DNA from 4 places in the Micromonospora sp. SL1-18 genome. Region 2 is predicted to be linked to each of the others. Evidence: riboswitches for the same ligand, from Rfam matches in the RefSeq annotation. Region 2 holds a riboswitch; each other region holds the start of a gene.
What was found. Region 2 has a riboswitch for cyclic di-AMP ahead of ACNAW0_RS02370 (C39 family peptidase). Riboswitches for the same ligand answer to the same signal wherever they lie in the genome.

Region 1 (4,876 bases), on a different contig from region 2:
CCACCTCGACAAGATCTTGGAACCGCCCCGTGCGCTCGGGGTCAGGAAGAAGTTTCCCGACCGCAACATATGGACGTTTTCAAATCAGTCGATGAGCTGTAGCGTCACCCCCACGTTGCCAGCCACGGCGTGACACACCCCCGGTCGCGCCGCCAGAAAGAGGTGGGCCCATGGGACTCCGTCCCAACCTGCTGATCCGGCGTACCGCCGGCGTCGCGTCGACGACCCTTGCGCTGCTGCTCAGCGCCGCCGCGGTCGGCGTCGTCCCGGCCGCTTCAGCCCTCTCCGCCGCCCCGGCGGGAGGCTGCGTCGCGCCGGCCGACCTCCACTCGAACGCCCGGGTGAAGGCCGGAGCGCACGTCCGGCACGACCCGAACGAGCTGACCGCCGCGCAGGTGCGGGAGCGCGAGGCGGATCTCGCCGCCGCGCTGGCCGAGCGGTCCAGGTTCCGCCTCGGGGCCGGGGCCGCGCCCCTGGCGACCGTGACCATCCCGGTCGTCGTGCACGTCATCCAGCGGGACAGCACCCGGGCGGGCGGCAACATCCCGGACTCGATGATCACCCAGCAGATCAGCGTGCTGAACCAGGCCTACAGCGGTGCCACCGGCGGCGCCGCGACCGCCTTCGGGTTCCAACTTCAGAAGATCAACCGGGTCACCAACCCGTCCTGGTACCCGATCGTCTCGGGCTCCTCCGCGGAGCGGTCCATGAAGACGACGCTGCGCGAGGGCGGCAAGAACACGTTGAACATGTACCTGGGTGAGCTGAGCGACAACCTGCTCGGCTGGGCGACCTTCCCGAAGAAGACGCTGGACAAGATGGACGGCGTGGTCGCGCTGAACGAGTCGCTGCCGGGCGGCACCGTGACCAACTACAACCTGGGCGACACGGGGACCCACGAGATCGGCCACTGGCTGAACCTCTACCACACCTTCCAGGGCGGTTGCTCGGGCCAGGGCGACGGCGTCTCCGACACCCCGGCCGAGGCGTCACCGGCCTACCAGTGCCCGACCGGGCGGGACACCTGCACCGCGCCCGGCCTGGACCCGATCCACAACTTCATGGACTACACCTACGACTCGTGCATGTACGAGTTCACCCCCGGACAGGCCAGCCGGATGCTGACCGCGTGGAACGCCTACCGCGCGGCGTAGCAGCCCAGCACGGCACGCCGGTGCCGGTCCCGTTCCACGACGGGGCCGGCGCCGGCTCTTGCGGGCTCAGGCGGCCGGCCGGCGGGTGTCGAACCCATGGCGACCACGTCGGGCCTCGGGTGCGACGGCGGCCCGGCGGGTCGGGCCGGTCGCCTGCGGGTCGAGCCAGACCCGCACCTGCGGCCGGCTCACGCCAAGGTAGGTCGTCTGGTCGCGCCGGGTCAGCATCGCCACGTCGACGGTGAACTCGAACAGCCGCCAGTCGACCTGCGGCGCGGCCCGACCGAGCGCGGCCACCTGGGCCACGATGGCCGGGTCGGTCACCGGACGGGCGCGGCCCGCGACGTACGCCTCGTCGTCGCTCTCCTCGGCTGGGAACGAGTGCAGCGCGTAGCGGCCGTCCCGTTCGAGGTCGCGGCGCTTGGGCGAGTCGATGACGAAGCAGTAGAGCCCTCCGTCGGTGATGACCGGGGAGACCGGGTGGACCCGGGGACCGCCGTCGGCGCGGACCGTGGCGAGGTAGCCGAAACCCGGCCCGTACTGCTGCAGGAGAAGGCGGATCTCGTCGGCGAGGCGGGGCTCGTCGGCGGCGAATTCGGACCAGGAAGCCATGCGGACATTCTATCGAACAAGTGTACGAGCGCGCAGTCCGACACGCAGGTCGCCCGTACCGGTCGCTATGGTGTTGCGATGCTGCTATCCGACCGCGACCTGGCCTCCGAGATCGAGGCGGGCACGCTCGCGCTGGAGCCCTTCGAGCCCGCGCTGGTGCAGCCATCCAGCATCGACGTACGCCTGGACCGGCTCTTCCGGGTCTTCAACAACCACCTCTACACGCACATCGACCCGGCGTCGCGGCAGGACGACCTGACCTCGACGGTCGAGGTGCCCGAGGGGGAGCCGTTCGTGCTGCACCCGGGCGAGTTCGTGCTCGCCTCGACGCTCGAGGTGATCTCGCTGGGCGACCAGCTCGCCGCACGCCTCGAGGGCAAGTCGAGCCTGGGCCGGCTCGGGCTGCTCACCCACTCGACCGCCGGTTTCATCGACCCGGGCTTCTCCGGGCACGTCACGCTGGAGCTCTCCAACGTGGCGAACCTGCCGATCACCCTCTGGCCGGGCATGAAGATCGGCCAGCTCTGCATCTTCCGGCTCTCGTCGCCGGCCGAGCACCCGTACGGCTCCGCGGTCTACGGCTCGCGCTACCAGGGGCAGCGCGGCCCGACCCCGAGCCGCTCCTGGCAGAACTGGCGGATCTGGCCGACCCGTTGACCGGCCGGCCCGGTGTTAACAGGGGCCCCTTCCTCTACCGCAGGCGTTAACAGGGGGCCCCTGCTTTCACCTCAGCCGGGGCGGCCGTAGCTGTTGATCTGGCCGTCGTCGACGCGTTTCATCGTGATCGGCTTGCCCGACTGGGAGGCGTGCACCACCCAGCCGTTACCGACGTACATGGCGACGTGGTGCAGGTCGCTGTAGTAGAAGACCAGGTCGCCGGGGCGCAGCTCGCTGCGGCTCACCCGCCGGGTGACGTTGTGCTGCTGCCGGGCGTTGTGCGGCAGCGAGGAGCCGGCCCTGTCCCAGGCCGCCATCGTCAGGCCGGAGCAGTCGTAGTGGTCCGGACCGGCGGCGCCCCAGACGTAGATCTTGCCGATCTGGGCGCAGGCGAACTTGACCGCGACCCCGGCGGGGCCACCCGGGTAGCCGGCGGGGCAGGGCGCCGGGCGCAGCGGGCCGCCACCGCCGTTGCCGTACACCTTGAGCCGCAGCTTCTGCAGCCGGGCGATCTCGGCGTCGATCTGCTTCTTCTTGGCCGCGAGCTGGGCCTCGGTCCGGGCCAGCTGGGCGATCATGTTGTCCAGCGGCTTCTTCTTCGCGGCCAACCGGTCGCGCAGGTCGGCCACGGCCTGCACCTGCCGCTGCTGGCGGTGCGCGAAGCGGTCGAGCAGTTCCAGGCTGTCGACCAGCTGGCCGGGCGACTTGCTGCCCAGCAGCGCGTTGACGGTGGAGATGTTGTCGCCCTTGTACGCGTTGACGGCGAGGCCGCCGACCTGCCCGAGGGCCTGATCGACCTTGGCCTGCAACGGGGCGATCTGCTTGGCCAGCGCGGCGGCCTTCTTGCGCTTGGCGGCGAGGTCCTCGCGGGTGGCGTTGACCTGTTCGATGATCGGTTCGAGCTTGTTCCAGTCCTGGTCGATCTGGCGCTCGATCTCGGCGACCGTCGGGTCGGCGTGGGCCGCCGTGGCGCCGCCGGTCAGGACGACGACGGTGCCGACCAGGGCCGCGAGGGTGGTGGTGAAGCGGGACCAGCGTGGACGCGGCGCAGCCGCCGACCGGTCGACCGACCGGACCGACGGTGGCCGCGGGGCATGGTTTGCCACCGGGCTCCGTACTCCTTCTTTCCCGACCGCCTACCGGGTTAGCTGACGGGTTCGGGCGGGAAGGGAGCCGCCCTACCGCACCGCGGTGCGGATTCACCCCAGGTACCTGGGTCCCCGGTTCGCACGGAGGCGACTCGGCGGTGTCCGACCGTCACCACCCGGGCTGGACGGTGAAGCTACCGGCCGACGAGTGAACAGAGTAGAGATCGCCGTTATCAATCCGCAACCCGAGACGCCGTGACACTCCGTACGCAAATTCTCGGCCACGACCGCCGAGGGTGAAGATTTCTTTCGGACTGCATCGTTATCTGGAAAGGTATTGACCGGACGCCATGCGCGGAGCAAGGGTGAGGAAGCAGTGACCCCCATCCCGATCTGGAGGTTTGATGCACCTCACAGCCCTGCCATCGCGCAGACGGATACTGCTGGCCGCCGCCGTCGCGGCGGCCACCGCTATCGCGACCACCGGTCCCACCGCGGCGGCGCCCCTCGCCGCCGGGACCACCGACAGCCCCGACCGCCAGCAGCAGTACGCCGCCGCGGCAGCGGAGTACGGCGTGCCGCAGAACGTGCTGCTCGGCGTCTCTTACCTGGAATCCCGCTGGGACACCCACCCAGGCCAGCCCAGCACCAGCGGCGGCTACGGCCCGATGCACCTCACCGACGCCGAGCAGGTCGCCTCGACCCCGTCCAGCGCGCACGTGGACGAGAACGAGGACCCGCGCGGCGACGAGTCCCGGCCGCTCAACCTTGACCTGACCGCCGCCGCCGAGCCGTCCGGGGACACCCTGCCCCAGGCTTCGCTGCAGACCCTCGACGCGGCCGCCAACCTGACCGGCGAGTCGAAGGAGACGCTGCGCGACGACGCGGCGGCCAACATCCGCGGCGGGGCGGCGCTGCTGGCGTCGTACCAGCAGCAGCTGGGTGGGCCGGTCGGTGCCGGCAGCGACCCGGCGGCCTGGTACGGCGCGGTGGCCCGGTATTCCGGCGCGGACACCGAGGACGCCGCGGCGGCCTTCGCCGACGAGGTGTACGACCAGATCAGCCAGGGCGCCAGCCGGACCACCGACGACGGCCAGCAGGTGACCCTCGCCGCCACGACGGTGAAACCGGACCAGTCCGGGCTGCACCAGCTCGGGCTGCGCCGCGCCGAGCGGCCGGACGGCCTGGAGTGCCCGGTCCGCCTCGCCTGCGAGTGGATCCCCGCGCCGTACGGGGAGTACTACATCCCGAAGACCAAAACCTGGGACTACGGCAACTACGACATCGGCAACCGGCCGGCCCAGCAGAAGCTCGAGTACATCATCATCCACGACACCGAGGGCTACTTCGGCCCCAGCCTGGGCC
Region 2 (4,876 bases):
GCCGATCGCCACCGGACCAGACTGCCGGTCCAGGACTCCAGCCCAGCCACCACGGCCAGGCGGAGAGCGAAACATCCGAACCGCTCAACAATGAGCAACTAGTAGGAAGCAGTTCTTCTTCATCCTCAGTGCTGGTCTGGTCGTACCGCGACGGCGAGCCGCGGCGTACCTTCCTGCGCTGCCGGCTGGCCAAGATCTATCCGAACCACCTGGTGATGTTCGTGGTGGCGCTGGCCGTCGCGTTCTGGTTCGCCGACCCGATCGCCCCATGGGCCGCGCTCGGCAACCTCTTCCTGGTGCAGGCCTGGCTCCCCTTCGACGGGTACTACTACAGCGTCAACAACGTGAGCTGGTCGCTCTCCTGCGAACTGGCCTTCTATCTCTGCCTGCCGTTCGTGCTGCCCTACCTGCGCCGGGCCCGCACCGGCCTGCTGTGGGTGGCGGTGGTCGCCGCGCCGCTGCTCATCCTGGCCCTCTGGCCCCGGTCAGCTGCTGGTGCCCGAGGAGAACCGGTGGTGGTTCGCCCAGGTCTTCCCGATGGCCCGGTCGCTGGAGTTCTGGATGGGCGTCGCGGCGGCCGAGTTGCTGCGCCGGGGCCGGTGGCGCGGGCCGACCCTGCCCCTGGCCAGCCTGCTCTTCGCCGCCATCTGGGTGATCGCCGCCCAGTGGATCCGCGCGGAGTTCTGGGCGGCCCTGCTCGCGGTCGCGTACCTCCTGGTCATCACCGCGGCGGCGGACGCGGACGTGCACGGCCGGCGGACGCCGTGGCGGTCACGCCCGATGATCTGGCTCGGTGAGGTCTCGTTCGCCTTCTACCTCGTGCACGTCCTGGTGATGAAGACCGTGCTGCGGCTCACCGGCCACTGGGGGGAGGGGCTGGGCGGCTGGTGGGGGCCGCTCTTCGTGCTGGCCTTCCTGGTGGTCAACCTGCTGCTCGCCGCGGCCCTGCACCGCTGGGTGGAGACGCCGATGATGCGCCGGCTGGGACCATCGCGCGGGCCCCGCCCGCCGGCCACCCCCGCCGCGCCGGTCGCGGTCCGCGTCCCACGGCCCAGGTCGGTCGAGTACGCCGGGCAGCGCGACCCGGGCTGAGCCGGGTGGCCGCCGCGCGGCGTCCTTCCGCCGCCGGACCCGTGGCGGGAGCCCGCCGCCCGGCCGCTGTCCACCCTGGGCGGTGCCGCCTTCCCTCGGCCAGTGCGACACGCCCGGCGATGGTGCTTTCCGGCCGTTTCGGCGGTAATTTGGATCCGTGCTTCCGATCGCGCTCACCTGTCCCCTGTGGTGGGTGGCGCGTTGGACCGCCCGCATGCTGGCCAGCCTGGCCGTGGTCGCCGCCTGCTCGCTCGGCGCCGCCGCGTTGCCCCTGGGCCCGGCCGCGACGGCTCAGGCGGCTGCCCCCACGCCCGCAGTCGACACGTCGGCCCTCCGGGCCGGGCACCTGAGCGCTCCCGAGCCCGGTGCCAACCCGGCCCTCCGGGGGCTGCTCCGCTGGTCCGACCGGGCCGCCGACGCGGTCGCCGGGGCCGGGACGGGAGCGCCCGGTGCGGTGGCCGGCCGCGGCGAGCATGCGGCGCCCGGCACCGACCCGGCCGGCGCCGCCCAGCGGCAGGTCGTCCAGGGCGACCTGGACCATGCCGAGCGGGCGGTCCTCTCGGTCGGCGGGCCCGGTCGGGTCGTGGCCGCTCCGGTCGACCGGCAGCGTGTCCTGGTCGGGCTGGTCCCGGCTGCCGCCGGCCCCCGGGCCCCGCCCGCCCGCTGACGATCCCGCGGGCCGCGGCCCGCGCTTGCCTTACCGAACCTCACCCCGCACCCGCCCGACGACGGCCAGACGGCGCCCGTACCCGGTCGCGCCCCGCCCCGCGGGCCCGTGTGGGCCTCTCCGCCACGCCGTTCCCGTGAGGTACCGACCAATGCAGAAGATCGTTCTCTATCACTTCGTCGCCAAGGTTCCCGAGGCCGCCGCCATCTGGTCGGTCCTGCTCCTGCTCGCCCTGGGCGTGCTGACCGTGCTGGTCACCCGGCCGGAGCGCCCGGTGGATCCCGCCCCCGATCCGGCCGCCGAGGAGGCGGCCCGCCGCGCCGACCTGTGCCGGTACGCCGACGAGGTGGCGGTGGCCGCCGCCGGGGCCGCGCGGACCGCCCGTCGGCGCCGCGAGCAGTGGCTGACCGCCCAGGAGGCGGCCGAACGGGCCTGGGAGGCGTACGACGAGTCCGAGAAGGCCGCCCGGCGCCTCGCCGGCGCCGTCGTGCTGCCCGAGCCGCGGACCCCCCGGACGCCGGCCGAGTACGCGGCCCGGGAGCGGTGGCTGCACCACGCGGCGATGGCGGCGCACTGGCGGGGCGACCTGACCGGCCGGCAGCTCGCCGACGTCCTCGCCCACCGCAACGGGTGGAACCCGCGCCGGCACCCGGCCGAGCAGGAGTTCGTCCTGGCCCGGGCGGCACGCGACGGCCGGCGGGCCGGCTGGCGGGCCGCCACCGAGCGCGAGCAGCGGGCGTGGCGCGACGCCGAGGTGGCCGCCGAGGCGGCCCGCACCCTGGCCGCGGAGGCGTACGCCGCCGCTGAGGCGCTGCGCCCCCGCCCGGTCTCGGTACGCCGCACCGAGCCGGTGGCCCTGGCCCGCGCGGCGGTGCCGGCCGGCGCGACCGGCGTCCGCACTGCCCGCTTCCGTCCCGCGCGGGTCGGCTGAATCGTTACCAAAAATCTGGTGAGCGAGGTCACCGCAAGCGCGGAAACGGTCATCCGGGTAGGCTCGGGTGATCGACTCCCGCAATTCCGGGCCGATCATCCACCCGTTGTCCGATTCGGGCCCGGCAGTCCCGTGATAACTGCTTGTCCCATTGAGTGACGTCAGGTTGCCTGCTGTTCCGGTCGGCGTCGCAATTCCGATGTTTAAGCAGGTAGGAGCGCTTGGCAGGCGGTGAACTCACCGGTAGTGTCGGCGCGTCTGGTGCGGTTTCCGATCGCATGTGGCGACGCCGTACCGACCCGCTCAATCGTGATCAAACGAACCGGGGACCCAGTGCAACACCGGGGTGAATCCGCGAGCTGCGACCCGCGGTAGGGCCTACTTCCCGCCCGAATCCGTCAGCTAACCCGGTAGGCGGCCACGGAAGGAGTGCCCTCCTCGTGCCATCCACCCCCCGATCCTCCCCCCGCCTCCACGGAGTGGCGGTGCCCTCGCTCGCCTGACCGGCGAGCCGAGTTCCGGTAACCGCCCTCGCAGCCCGGCTCACCGGGCGCTTCCCTTCCCGCGGCCATCCCGCCTGGCAACGCGCGTGACCTCGTCCGCGCGTCGGGCCGGCGTGTGCCGCACAGCCCCTCGTGGAGGAACACGTGAAGCACCACCTGAACCGTAAGCTGCGGCGCCTCGTGACCGAGCGCCCTTACCAGATCGTCGCCGGCTCCGCCGCGGCCCTCGTGCTGGCCGGCGGCGTCAGCGTCGCGCTGACCGGCACCGGCGACGCGCCCGCCCAGCAGGAGCGCGCGTCCGCCGTCACCGAGCTGGCCCCCCGGCTCGGTGAGGTCGCCAGCCGCGGCGAGGCGCAGGCCGCCGCTCCGGCGCCGTCCCAGTCCGACTCGCCGAGCGCGTCGCCGAGCCCGTCCGCGTCGCCGTCGCCGTCGGCGAAGCCCAGCACCGCCAAGGCGAACCCGGACGTCACCCGCAAGCCGAAGCCGAAGCCGCCGTCGAGCAAGATCCTCAACTACAACTACGAGGCGCAGACCGACTACTGGAACTGCGGCCCGGCCGCCGTGCGCAACGCCCTGAGCGCGAGCGGCATCGAGACCACCCAGGACGCGATGGTCGCCCCGCTGAACGCCGGCATGAACGGCACCGACTCGGCCGAGGACACCACCCGGGGGCTGAACCAGATGGTCAAGGGCAGCCCGTACCGGACGCACGTGATCCCCGGCCAGGCCGCGACGCCGGCGCAGATGGACCAGCTCCAGGCCGACCTGGTCAAGGCGATCAGCCACCGTCGTGGCGTCGTGGTCAACATCGCCGGCTCCGCCACCGACACCGACGGCGGCTGGCACTCGTTCCCCGGCGGCCACTACATCGCGGTGGTCGGCTACAAGAACAACGGCCGGACCGCGCTGATCGCCGACTCGGCCAACCCGGCGATGCCCTCGTACTGGATCACCACCATCGACCTGGCGAACTGGGCCGCCACCCGAGGCTACTCGGCCTGATCGCACCCCTCCCCGTCGGGCACCGGCTCCTGCGAGCCGGTGCCCGACCGCGTACGCGGGGGTCTCGCGCGTCGTGCCGGTCCGGTGGCACACTGCGCCGTATGGCCGACGAGACGGGAGCCCGCCATCTGCTGCTGCTGCACGGCCTGGGTGCCACCGGTGAGGTGTGGCTGCCCTGGGCGCCGCAGCTGGAGCATCGCTGGGCGGGCCGTTGGCTCGCCCCCGACCTGGCCGGCCACGGCTGGTCGCCGCCGCTGCCGGCGTACTCCTTCGCGGCCCTGACCGAGCGGGTGGTGGCGGGGCTCGGCCCGGTGGCCGAGCGGCTCGGGCCCCGGGACCGGCTGGTGCTGCTCGGGCACTCGCTCGGCGGGGTGGTGGCGCTGGCGCTGGCCGCGCGGTCGCGGCGGCTGCCGGTCGACGCGGTGATCGGGCTCGGCATCAAGGTCACCTGGTCCCCGGCCGAGCTGGACAAGGCGCGCGAGCTGGCCCAGCGGCCGGTGACCTGGTTCGCCAGCCGGGACGAGGCGGCCCGCCGCTACCTGCGGGTGGCCGGGCTGGTGGGGCTCTTCGCCCCCGACCACCCGGTGGTGGACGCCGGGCTGCGGTGCGAGGACGGCCGCTGGCGGCTGGCCATGGATCCGGCCGCGTTCGCGGTCGGCGCGCCGGACCTGCCGGCCCTGC
Region 3 (4,876 bases), on a different contig from region 2:
GAGGAGGACCGGGCGAACCGGCCGGAGACGTTGAGCAGCCGCCGCACCGAGCGCGGCTCCCGTCCGGCCGCCTCGGCGCTCTCGTCGATCAGCGCGTTCATCCCCGACAGCTCGGCCGGCCCGTTCGGCAGGTAGGACAGCGACGGCAGCCAGCCGTCCGCCGCCCGCCCGACCAGCCGCAGCATCCGCGGCTTGTACGCGCCCACCCAGATTCCCACCGGGTGTGCCGGCGCCGGACCGCGCTTCGCCCCGACCACCCGGTAGTGCTCACCCTCGACCCGGACCATGTCGCGCCGCTCGGTGTCCCAGGCCTCCCGGATCACCTGGATCGCCTCGTCGAGGGCGTCCACCGCCTGCCCGGGGCTCAGCCGTCGCCCGCCGACCGCCTCGATCGCCTCCCAGAACGCGCCGGCCCCGAGGCCCAGCTCGACCCGGCCGCCGGTGAGCAGGTCCAGGCTGGCCACGCTGCGCGCCAGCACCACCGGCTGGCGCAGGGGCAGGTTGAGCACGTTTCCGGCCAGCCGGATTCGGCTGGTCGCCGCGGCCACGAACGACATGAGCGTCCAGGTGTCCAGGAAGCCTGGCTGGTACGGGTGGTCCTGGAAGGTGACCAGGTCCAGGTTGACCTGTTCGCAGAGCTTGGCGAGCGCCACCACCTGTTCGAACTGGTCGGCGGCGGGGGTGATGAAGCCGCCGAAGGCCAACTCGTGTCCGTAGTCAGTCATGTCTCTCCGCCTGCATATTCCTGGGCCCGGCGGCCCTGCCGGACCTCGCCACCGTAGTCCGTGCCGGGATGACGCGCCCGCCGCTCCCGGAACCGCAAGGTTTGTTCACGATGTGCCTAACTCAGTGGTATCGATGAATGTCTGACCGGCATAGGGTGCTGGTGAACGGCCTCAGCGTTCCTCCGGAAGGAGTGACCCGTGATCCGCCACCGCCCCCTCGGCCTCGCCCTCCTCGTCGCGGTCACCGCCCTGGGCGCGCCCGCCCCGGCCACCGCCGCCGGCTACCCGTACCAGGACCCGACGCTGCCGGTCGCCACCCGCGTCGCCGACCTGCTCTCCCGGATGACCCTGGACGAGAAGATCGGCCAGATGACCCAGGCCGAGCGGGGCTCGGTCACGGCGAGCGACATCACCGCGTACCGGCTCGGTTCGGTGCTCTCCGGCGGCGGATCCGCGCCCACGCCCAACACCGCCACCGGTTGGGCGGACATGTACGACGGCTTCCAGCGCGGTGCCCTCGCCACCCCGCTGGCGATCCCGATGATCTACGGCGTTGACGCGGTGCACGGGCACAACAACGTGTACGGGGCGACGATCTTCCCGCACAACATCGGCCTGGGGGCGACCCGCGACCCGGCACTGGTGCAGCAGATCGGCCAGGCCGTGGCCGAGGAGGTCGCTGGCACCGGCGTCGACTGGGATTTCGCGCCCTGCCTCTGCGTCGCCCGCAACGACCGCTGGGGTCGTACCTACGAGTCGTTCGGTGAGACCCCCGATCTGCCGTCGAGCATGTCCACCCTGGTCACCGGCCTGCAGGGCAGCACGCTCGGTGGGGCCACCTCGGTGCTCGCCACCGCCAAGCACTACGTGGGCGACGGCGGCACCACCGGCGGGGTGGACCAGGGCAACACCCAGCTCAGCGAGGCCGACCTGCGGGCCGTCCACCTGCCCCCATTCCAGGCGGCGGTGCAGCGTGGCGTCGGCGCGGTGATGATCTCCTACAGCAGCTGGAACGGCGTGAAGATGCACGGCAACCAGTACCTGATCACGACCGTCCTCAAGGGAGAGCTGGGCTTCTCCGGCTTCGTCGTCTCCGACTGGAACGGCATCGACCAGATCGACGGCAAAGCCGGCTTCACCGCCGCCGAGGTCACCATGGCGATCAACGCCGGTATCGACATGGTCATGGTCCCCACCACCTGGAAGACCTTCATCAGCATGCTCCGCGCCGAGGTGCAGAACGGGCACGTGCCGATGAGCCGGATCGACGACGCCAACCGGCGGATCCTCACCAAGAAGTTCGAGCTCGGCCTCTTCGAGCGGCCGTACACCGACCGGAGCTGGACCCCGACGGTCGGCAGCGCCGCGCACCGGGCGCTCGCCCGGCAGGCCGTCCGCGAGTCCCAGGTGCTGCTGAAGAACTCCGGCGGCGTTCTGCCGCTGGCCCGGGACAACAACAAGATCTTCGTGGCCGGCAAGAACGCCGACAACATCGGCAACCAGAGCGGCGGGTGGACCATCTCCTGGCAGGGCTCGTCGGGCAACATCACCCCCGGCACAAGCATCCTCCAGGGCCTCCGTGCCGCGGTCGGTCCGACCACGACGGTCACCTACAACCAGCGCGGCACCGGCATCAACAGCAGCTACCGGGCCGCGATCGCGGTGGTCGGCGAGACACCGTACGCCGAGGGCCAGGGCGACCGCACCGGCGCCATGAGCCTGGACCGGGAGGACCTGCGCACCATCGCGACCCTGCGCAATGCCGGCGTACCCGTGATTGTGGTGCTGGTCTCCGGCCGGCCGCTGGACGTTGCCAGCGAGCTGCCGAACTGGACCGCGCTGCTCGCCGCCTGGCTTCCGGGCACCGAGGGTGCCGGCGTGGCCGACGTCCTCTTCGGCGGGTACGTGCCGACCGGAAAACTGCCGATGACCTGGATGAACTCCGCCAGCCAGCAGCCCATCAACGCCGGTGACGGCCAGCTTCCGCTCTTCCCGCAGGGCTTCGGCCTGACGTACTGAAGGGCGCTTGTAAGGCACCTGTGGACGTTACGCAACTCGTATGGTGCGGCCTTCGCTCGGCCGGGTGAAGAACTTCACAAGAAGTGGGCGATCGTCCGATTCCGTCCCTAACGTCGGCTGTGTTCGCGATCGCGGACACCACGGGCCGGTAACGCCTAATCCCGCCGCCGGCCCGTCGGTACCTGGACCTCAGGCGGGAGCGGGGGACCCACAAGTTCCTCGGTGCTCGACACCTCGGGGTGAAGCCGCCGTCCGGCGGCCGGGCTCCTCGGCCCGAACCCGACAGCTCACCTCGTCGGCGTGGAGGAAACCCACATGGCAACTGAATACGTCGCACGTAATCGACGACTCACCCAGCGTCGCGTCGTCGTCGGGGCGTTGGTCGTCGGCGCCGCCACCGGTGCCGCCGCCGTCCTCGGGCCAGCCGCCCCGGCCAGCGCGTCCAGCGTGAACTGGGACGCCGTCGCCCAGTGCGAGTCCGGCGGAAACTGGCACATCAACACCGGCAACGGCTACTACGGCGGTCTCCAGTTCTCGAAGAGCACCTGGAACGGCTACGGCGGCCAGAGGTACGCCAGCCGGGCCGACCTGGCCAGCCGCAGTGAGCAGATCGCCATCGCCGAGAAGGTCCTCGACGGGCAGGGCATCGGGGCCTGGCCGGTCTGCGGCAAGAAGGGCGGCTCGACGAAGCACTACTCGTCCACGTCGGAGTCCGCCAGCCAGAACTCGCCGAAGAAGGCGACCAGCAAGCGGGCGTCGCGGGACGAGCGACCGGCGACCCGCAGCTACCGGCGTACCGCGCCGAGCACAGGCGGCGCCGAAACCTACGTGGTCGAGCGCGGTGACACGCTGTCCGAGATCGCCCAGGAGCGGAGCCTCACCGGCGGCTGGCACGCGCTGTACGAGCGCAACAAGCAGGTGGTCGGCGACGACCCAGGCCTGATTTTCCCGGGCCAGCAGCTGAGCCTGCACTGACGCCCGCGAGCCGGGCGGCATCCGCCGCCCCGCGTCCCGCGCTGAACAAGGAGTGGCCACCCCGCCCGGGGTGGCCACTCCTTGCGTGAAACAGACCGTTAGGCGGCACCGGGCCGGGTCGGTGCCGGCGGGCGTGGTTGCTATGGTCACCATGCTCCGGAAAGACGTGAAGAAAGCGCGGCTATGACCAACGACCCGTTCACCGCGGCCGCGAGCCTCGATGAGCTGCTCACCAGGACCCAGCAGGCGCTGTCCTCGATGCGGTCCCGGGCCACCGAGCATGCTGACGTCGACCCGGAACAGTTGCTCCGCGCCGAGGGCAGCGCGGCCGACGGACGCGTGCGCGCTGTGGCCGTCCAGGGTGGTCGGATCCAGTCCGTCGTCGTCGAACCCGAGCTGGCCGAGGCAGGGTGGGCAGCGGTCTGCGGGCATGTCGTGGTGGCCGTCAACGCCGCCCTCGCCGACCTCGACGCCCAGGTCAATTCCTCGGCGCGGGCCGACGTCGACGCCCTGGCCGCGCGGCTCGGCGGGCTGCAGGAGCAGTCGGTACGGCAGATGGAACTGTTCAGCCGGGCGATGGAGGACGTGCTGGCCCGGCTCAACCGCAGCGGCGACGCGGGCACCCGGACCGGCCGCTCAGGCTGAGTGGGCACCCGACGTACGGCTGACGTGACCAGGCGGCCGACCACTTTCGTCTAGTGCGTAGAAAAGTAGTCACGAGAGCGACGAAAGCTATGGACAGGCTGACCGGAAGTCAGTAGGGTCAAGCGCTATCAATATGTTTCGTCGAGATGAACTACCGGCACAGTAGCTTCCGACTGTGGCCCTCCGGGCGGCGCAACCGGAGACCACGACCGGCCACGACCCGCCACCCCGGGTCAATGCCACCACGGCGACCGGGCGCGGCACGCGCCATGGGTCGACCGACATCCCCGACAAACCCCACCAGCTCAGAGACATCACCATGCCCGGCGAGCGGCGGATCCGGCCCGCTGACGACGTCGGGGTGGCCGACACACCACTTCGGACGACCGTGGCCCGCGGCCACGGCCGGTGATCCCGTGCGGCCTGGGAGGGGCCGGCGGGCTCCTGACCGCCAGGGCAGCTCTATCGATCGACCACACCGACGCACGCTCCGTCCGCTGCTTCCCGGACCG
Region 4 (4,876 bases), on a different contig from region 2:
ATCCGGCTGCTGACGCGGGCGTACCGGACCCTGGACGCCGAGGGGCCGACCATCGCCGACATCGCGCTGCTGGACGAGCTGGACGCGCTGCTCGGCAAGCCGGTGCAGCGGGCGAAGCCGAGGCGCGACCCGTTCCAGCTCGCCGGGGGCGTTCGCGAGCTGAGCACGTTCGCCGACCGGCAGCGGGCGGCCCGGGCCGCCGCCCGGGAGCGCCCGGAGGACTACCGCGACTACGCCCACGTGGTGGTCGACGAGGCGCAGGACGTCTCCCCGATGCAGTGGCGGATGATCGGCCGCCGGGGCCGGCTGGCCTCCTGGACCGTGGTGGGCGACCCGGCGCAGACCGCCTGGACGGGTGACGCGGGTGAGCTGACCCGGGCCCGGGACCAGGCGCTGGGGCAGCGCCGCCGGTACCGGTACGAGCTGACCACCAACTACCGCAACTCCGCCGAGATCTTCGCGGTGGCGGCGGCGGAGATCCGCCGCCGCTACCCGGACCTGGCGCTGCCGACCGCGGTGCGCTCCACCGGGGTGCCGCCGGTCGAGCGGATCGTGCCCGCCGCCGAGCTGCCGGCCGCGACCGTGGCCGCGGCCGGCGCGCTGCTGGCCGAGGTCGAAGGGACGGTCGGCGTGATCACGCCGGTGCCGCGCCGGGACGAGGTCGCCGGCTGGCTGGGCGACCTCGGCGGCGGCCGACTCCAGGTGGTGACCAGCCTCCAGGCCAAGGGCATGGAGTACGACGGGGTGGTGCTGGTGGCGCCGAGCGAGATCCGGGCCGATCAGGGTTCGGGCGTACGGACCCTCTACGTGGCGCTGTCCCGGGCCACCCAGCGCCTGACCACCCTCGACCCGGTCGGCTGACGACGGTCGGGCCCCGGCTCACTTGCATACATAGCGATGTGAGCATAAATTGGGCCCCGCCGGGGTGACGGGCGAAAGGGTGTGGGCGTGGGCGCAGGTCATGACCACAGCGGCACGGTCACCAACGCCGCACACCGCCACCGGGGTCGGCTCTGGGCCGCGCTCGGGCTGCTCGCCGCCCTCATGCTGGCCGAGGCGGGGACCGCGTTCGCCACCGATTCGCTGGCCCTGCTCTCCGACGCCGGGCACATGTTCACCGACGTGCTTGGCATCGGCATGGCGCTCGCCGCGATCACCGCCACCCGGCGGGCCAACACCGATCCGCAACGCACCTTCGGGCTCTACCGGCTGGAGGTGCTGGCCGCGCTCGCCAACGCGGTGCTGCTCGGCGCGGTCGCCGCCTACGTGTTCGTCGAGGCGGTACGCCGGTTCGGCAGGCCGCCGGAGGTGCTCGCCGGGCCGATGCTGGCCGTGGCGGTGCTCGGCCTGCTCGCCAACCTGGCCGCGTTCGCGCTGCTGCGGACGGGCGCGCAGGAGAGCATCAACGTGCGCGGAGCGTATCTGGAGGTGCTCGGCGACGTGCTGGGCTCGCTCGGGGTGATCGCCGCCGCCCTGGTCATCACGTTCACCGACTGGTGGTGGGCCGACCCGCTGGTCGCCGTCGCGATCGGGCTGTTCATCCTGCCGCGCACCTGGCGGCTCGGCAGGGCCGCGGTGCGCATCCTGGTGCAGGCCGCCCCGGAGCACCTCCAGGTGACCGCGGTGCGCGATCGGCTGGCCGCTGTGCCTGGGGTCGCCGAGGTGCACGACCTGCACGTCTGGACCCTCACCTCGGGCATGGACGTGACCTCGGCGCACCTGACCACGACGCCCGGCGCGGAGGTGGGCGAGGTGCTGGCCGCGGCGCGGGCCGCACTGCACGAGGACTTCCGGATCGATCACGCCACGTTGCAGATCGAACCCGGAGCGTCAACCGGCGCATGCGGACCTGTGGAGTGGTAATTAGGACAAACTTAAATTCAAGTGGCTATTGTGCATCTGTGCCGGCTTTAGCCCGATTCTCGGTCCCCGTCGCCGGGGGCCGGTCGGCGTACGGCCGGTAGGCTCGGTCGCGGTCTCCACCCGGCGGCGCGTTTCGGCGCCGGGGCGGCGGCCGTCGCCTAATCGCCAGCAGCACGGCGAGCCGGGGAACCACGTTCCTGGGGTGCATCCGCGTCAGCGGTAGGGATCTTCCGTCCCGAACCCGTCAGCTAACCCGGTCGGCGGTTGACGGAAGGACACGTGAATGCCACCTGTGGCACCTGTACGACGGACGGCCGCCCGGTTGGCGGCCCTGCTCGTCGCGACGCTCGCCCTCGGCGTCGCGGCCGCGCCGGTCTCCCCCGCCTCGGCGGCCGCCCCGACCGGCCTGCTTGCCGCCCCGCCCGGCGACGAGGGCGGCACCCCGGCGCTGCGCGCTCAGCTCGACGCGGCCAGCAAGGGCTGGCTGGACGCGCGGGCGGCGCTGAAGCGGTCGGTGCAGCGGCAGCAACAGCTCACCACCCAGCTCAAGACCGTCAACGCCGAGCTGGGCGTACGCGACGCCAAGGTCGGCGAGATCGCCGGGGTCGCGTACCGGACCGGGCGGCTCGGCACCGCCGCGGCGCTGCTCGACACCAGCAGCCCGGAGGGCTTCATGGACCGGGCCGCCACGCTGCAACAGGTCGCCGCGCACGAGGACCGCGCGCTGCGCAACCTGATCGACACCCGGGACCAGTCCACCCGCACCCAGGCCGCGCTCGACGGCGAGATCCGGGAGCAACGCAAGCAGGTCGCGGTGATGGCCAAGCGCAAGGAACAGGCGGAACACGCGCTGGAACTGGCCAACAAGAAGGCCGCCAGCACGAGCGGCGGGGGCAGCGTGCAGGGCACCTCGCGGGCCAACGCCAAGGCGGCACCGCGCAACGCCGACGGCTCCTGGCCCTCGGAGTCGTGCAGCGTGAACGACCCGACCCCGGCCAACGGCTGCATCACCCCGCGCATGATGCACGCGCTCCAGCAGGCCAAGGCGGCCGGGTTCACCCGCTACGTCTCCTGCTACCGGCCCAGCGGCTCGGGCGAGCACCCCAAGGGCCGGGCCTGCGACTTCGCCGCCCAGAAGGGCGGCTTCGGCGGGGTGGCCACCGGCGGCGACAAGACGTACGGCAACAACCTGGCCGCGTACTTCATCCGCAACGCCGACCCGCTCGCCGTGCTCTACGTGATCTGGTACAAGCAGATCTGGCTGCCCAGCAGCGGCTGGAAGGCGTACAGCGGCGGCAACGGCGACCCGTCCAGCGACCACACCAACCACGTGCACCTGTCGGTGTACTGAGGCTCGCCGGTGGCCCGCCGCCCGGCGGGCCACCTACGCCCACCGACGTACGTCGGAGGTCGCCGTGCGTCCGACGACGCGGGGCCGGCGAGGACCGAGCATCGGGGCATGAGCCGACTCTCACCCGCCGGACGCAAGGCCCTGCTCACCCTGCACCTGGTCACCGCGCTGGGCTGGCTCGGCGTCGACCTGGTGCTGCTGGCCCTCGGTGTCGCCGGCCTACGCGGAGCCGACCCCGAGGTGGTCTATCCAGCGGCGGGTCTGCTGGTCACGTACCTCTTCGCCCCGCTGAGCGTGCTGGTCTGGCTGGTCGGGCTGGCCAGCGCGCTGTTCACCCCGTGGGGGCTGCTGCGCTGGCGCTGGGTGCTGGTCAAGTTCGTGATCACCACGGCGATGCTGGGGTTGGTGCTGCTGCTGCTCACCCCGACCGTGCGCCGGCTCGGCGAGCTGGGGCCGGACCTCACCGCCCGGGACCGGCTGGACCTGGTCATCCCGCCGACGGTCTCCAGCACCCTGCTGATCGTCACGACCGTGCTGTCCACCTACAAGCCGTGGGGGCGGCTGCGCCCGGCCGCCCCGACGGCCCGACGTCCGGAGTTGTCGCGAACCGCCGGGCGGCGGAGCTGACTGAAGAGCCCGCGGGCTCTCAGTCAGCCGGCCCCTCCAGGGCGGCCCTGAGCCGACTGGCGAGGCCGAGGTGGGCCGCCCGGGCCTGCCGGAAGGCGTACCCGAACAGGGGCGCCGGGGCGGAGAGGGTGATCTCGACGTCGATACGCACCACGCCGCCGGGCTCGTCCAGCAGCCGGGTGTGGTTGCGGACGGTGGTGGCCGGCTGCTGGCGGGCCACCGTCTCCACCTCGTCCTCGGTGGCGACCAGCACGTCCGCCTGGTAGGTGACCGGGAAGTGCAGCGGCCCGAGCTCCAGCCGGTCGGTGATCGCGTAGCTGGCCAGGGCGCCGGGGCGGGGCGGCAGCGGACGGACCCGGACGATCAGCGGATGCAGCTCACCCTGCCGGGTCAGGTCGCTGAGCAGGGCGAGCGCATCCGCCCGGGTGCAGCGGGCCTGCACGGTGTAGCTGAAACTGTCGCTGCTGAGCACGCCGTACTCCCTTGCCGTCGGCGATCCGCACGATCGTCGCGTAACCGGGGTTCGGCTGGCAACGGTCGACGAAAGCGTACGGAACCGGGCGGCTCAGGCGCCGGGCAGTACCTCGGGAGTGCTGTCGGCGAGGTACGGCTCGGGAGCGCCGAAGAGACCCAGCAGGCCGGTGACCCAGAGCTGGCGGTGCACGAATCGGCTCGGCTCGGTGACAAGCAGCTTCACACCGCTGACCTCGGCGGTCTGGAAACCGGCAACCATCGCGCTGATGCCGACGGAGTCGAGGAAGGTGACCAGCCGCATGTTCAGCTCGACCCGGGACGGATGGCCCTTCGCGAGCACCTCGGCGATCGCTTCCCGCACTTCGTACGCGGTGTCGACGTCGATCTCGCCCCGCGGGGCGATCTGGACGACACCACCCGGTAACACCGACTGCACGATCGACAGGCTCACGCGAGCACCTCCACTCGCCCCTACGGGCGCCTCATCAGTACGCGGGCCGCGACCGAGAGTATTCCTCCGATGCCTCGGTCGCCACCCCTCGGGATGGGCAATTCGCGAAC

Region 1: another riboswitch for cyclic di-AMP. It lies ahead of ACNAW0_RS23410 (NlpC/P60 family protein); the one in region 2 lies ahead of ACNAW0_RS02370 (C39 family peptidase).
Region 3: another riboswitch for cyclic di-AMP. It lies ahead of ACNAW0_RS09235 (transglycosylase family protein); the one in region 2 lies ahead of ACNAW0_RS02370 (C39 family peptidase).
Region 4: another riboswitch for cyclic di-AMP. It lies ahead of ACNAW0_RS03565 (coiled-coil domain-containing protein); the one in region 2 lies ahead of ACNAW0_RS02370 (C39 family peptidase).

What each region holds. Positions count from the first base shown of each region.
Region 1 covers NZ_JBLROA010000058.1:23,531-28,406, reverse strand. Annotated here, with positions in the region: gene ACNAW0_RS23425 (zinc metalloprotease) at 171-1,154, shown strand; gene ACNAW0_RS23420 (pyridoxamine 5'-phosphate oxidase family protein) at 1,221-1,766, opposite strand; gene dcd (dCTP deaminase) at 1,845-2,423, shown strand; gene ACNAW0_RS23410 (NlpC/P60 family protein) at 2,495-3,529, opposite strand; cyclic di-AMP (ydaO/yuaA leader) riboswitch at 3,542-3,679, opposite strand; gene ACNAW0_RS23405 (N-acetylmuramoyl-L-alanine amidase) at 3,916-4,876, shown strand, end outside.
Region 2 covers NZ_JBLROA010000003.1:125,512-130,387, forward strand. Annotated here, with positions in the region: gene ACNAW0_RS02345 (RNA-guided endonuclease InsQ/TnpB family protein) at 1-102, shown strand, start outside; partial or broken gene ACNAW0_RS02350 (acyltransferase) at 129-419, shown strand; gene ACNAW0_RS02355 (acyltransferase family protein) at 496-1,092, shown strand; gene ACNAW0_RS02360 (hypothetical protein) at 1,250-1,759, shown strand; gene ACNAW0_RS02365 (hypothetical protein) at 1,911-2,690, shown strand; cyclic di-AMP (ydaO/yuaA leader) riboswitch at 2,981-3,122, shown strand; gene ACNAW0_RS02370 (C39 family peptidase) at 3,326-4,195, shown strand; gene ACNAW0_RS02375 (alpha/beta fold hydrolase) at 4,297-4,876, shown strand, end outside.
Region 3 covers NZ_JBLROA010000014.1:710-5,585, reverse strand. Annotated here, with positions in the region: gene ACNAW0_RS09245 (LLM class flavin-dependent oxidoreductase) at 1-725, opposite strand, end outside; gene ACNAW0_RS09240 (glycoside hydrolase family 3 protein) at 924-2,744, shown strand; cyclic di-AMP (ydaO/yuaA leader) riboswitch at 2,887-3,060, shown strand; gene ACNAW0_RS09235 (transglycosylase family protein) at 3,060-3,719, shown strand; gene ACNAW0_RS09230 (YbaB/EbfC family DNA-binding protein) at 3,903-4,364, shown strand; gene ACNAW0_RS09225 (hypothetical protein) at 4,540-4,776, shown strand.
Region 4 covers NZ_JBLROA010000005.1:55,621-60,496, forward strand. Annotated here, with positions in the region: gene ACNAW0_RS03555 (HelD family protein) at 1-861, shown strand, start outside; gene ACNAW0_RS03560 (cation diffusion facilitator family transporter) at 949-1,863, shown strand; cyclic di-AMP (ydaO/yuaA leader) riboswitch at 2,009-2,142, shown strand; gene ACNAW0_RS03565 (coiled-coil domain-containing protein) at 2,147-3,214, shown strand; gene ACNAW0_RS03570 (hypothetical protein) at 3,323-3,841, shown strand; gene ACNAW0_RS03575 (SRPBCC family protein) at 3,861-4,313, opposite strand; gene ACNAW0_RS03580 (STAS domain-containing protein) at 4,407-4,766, opposite strand.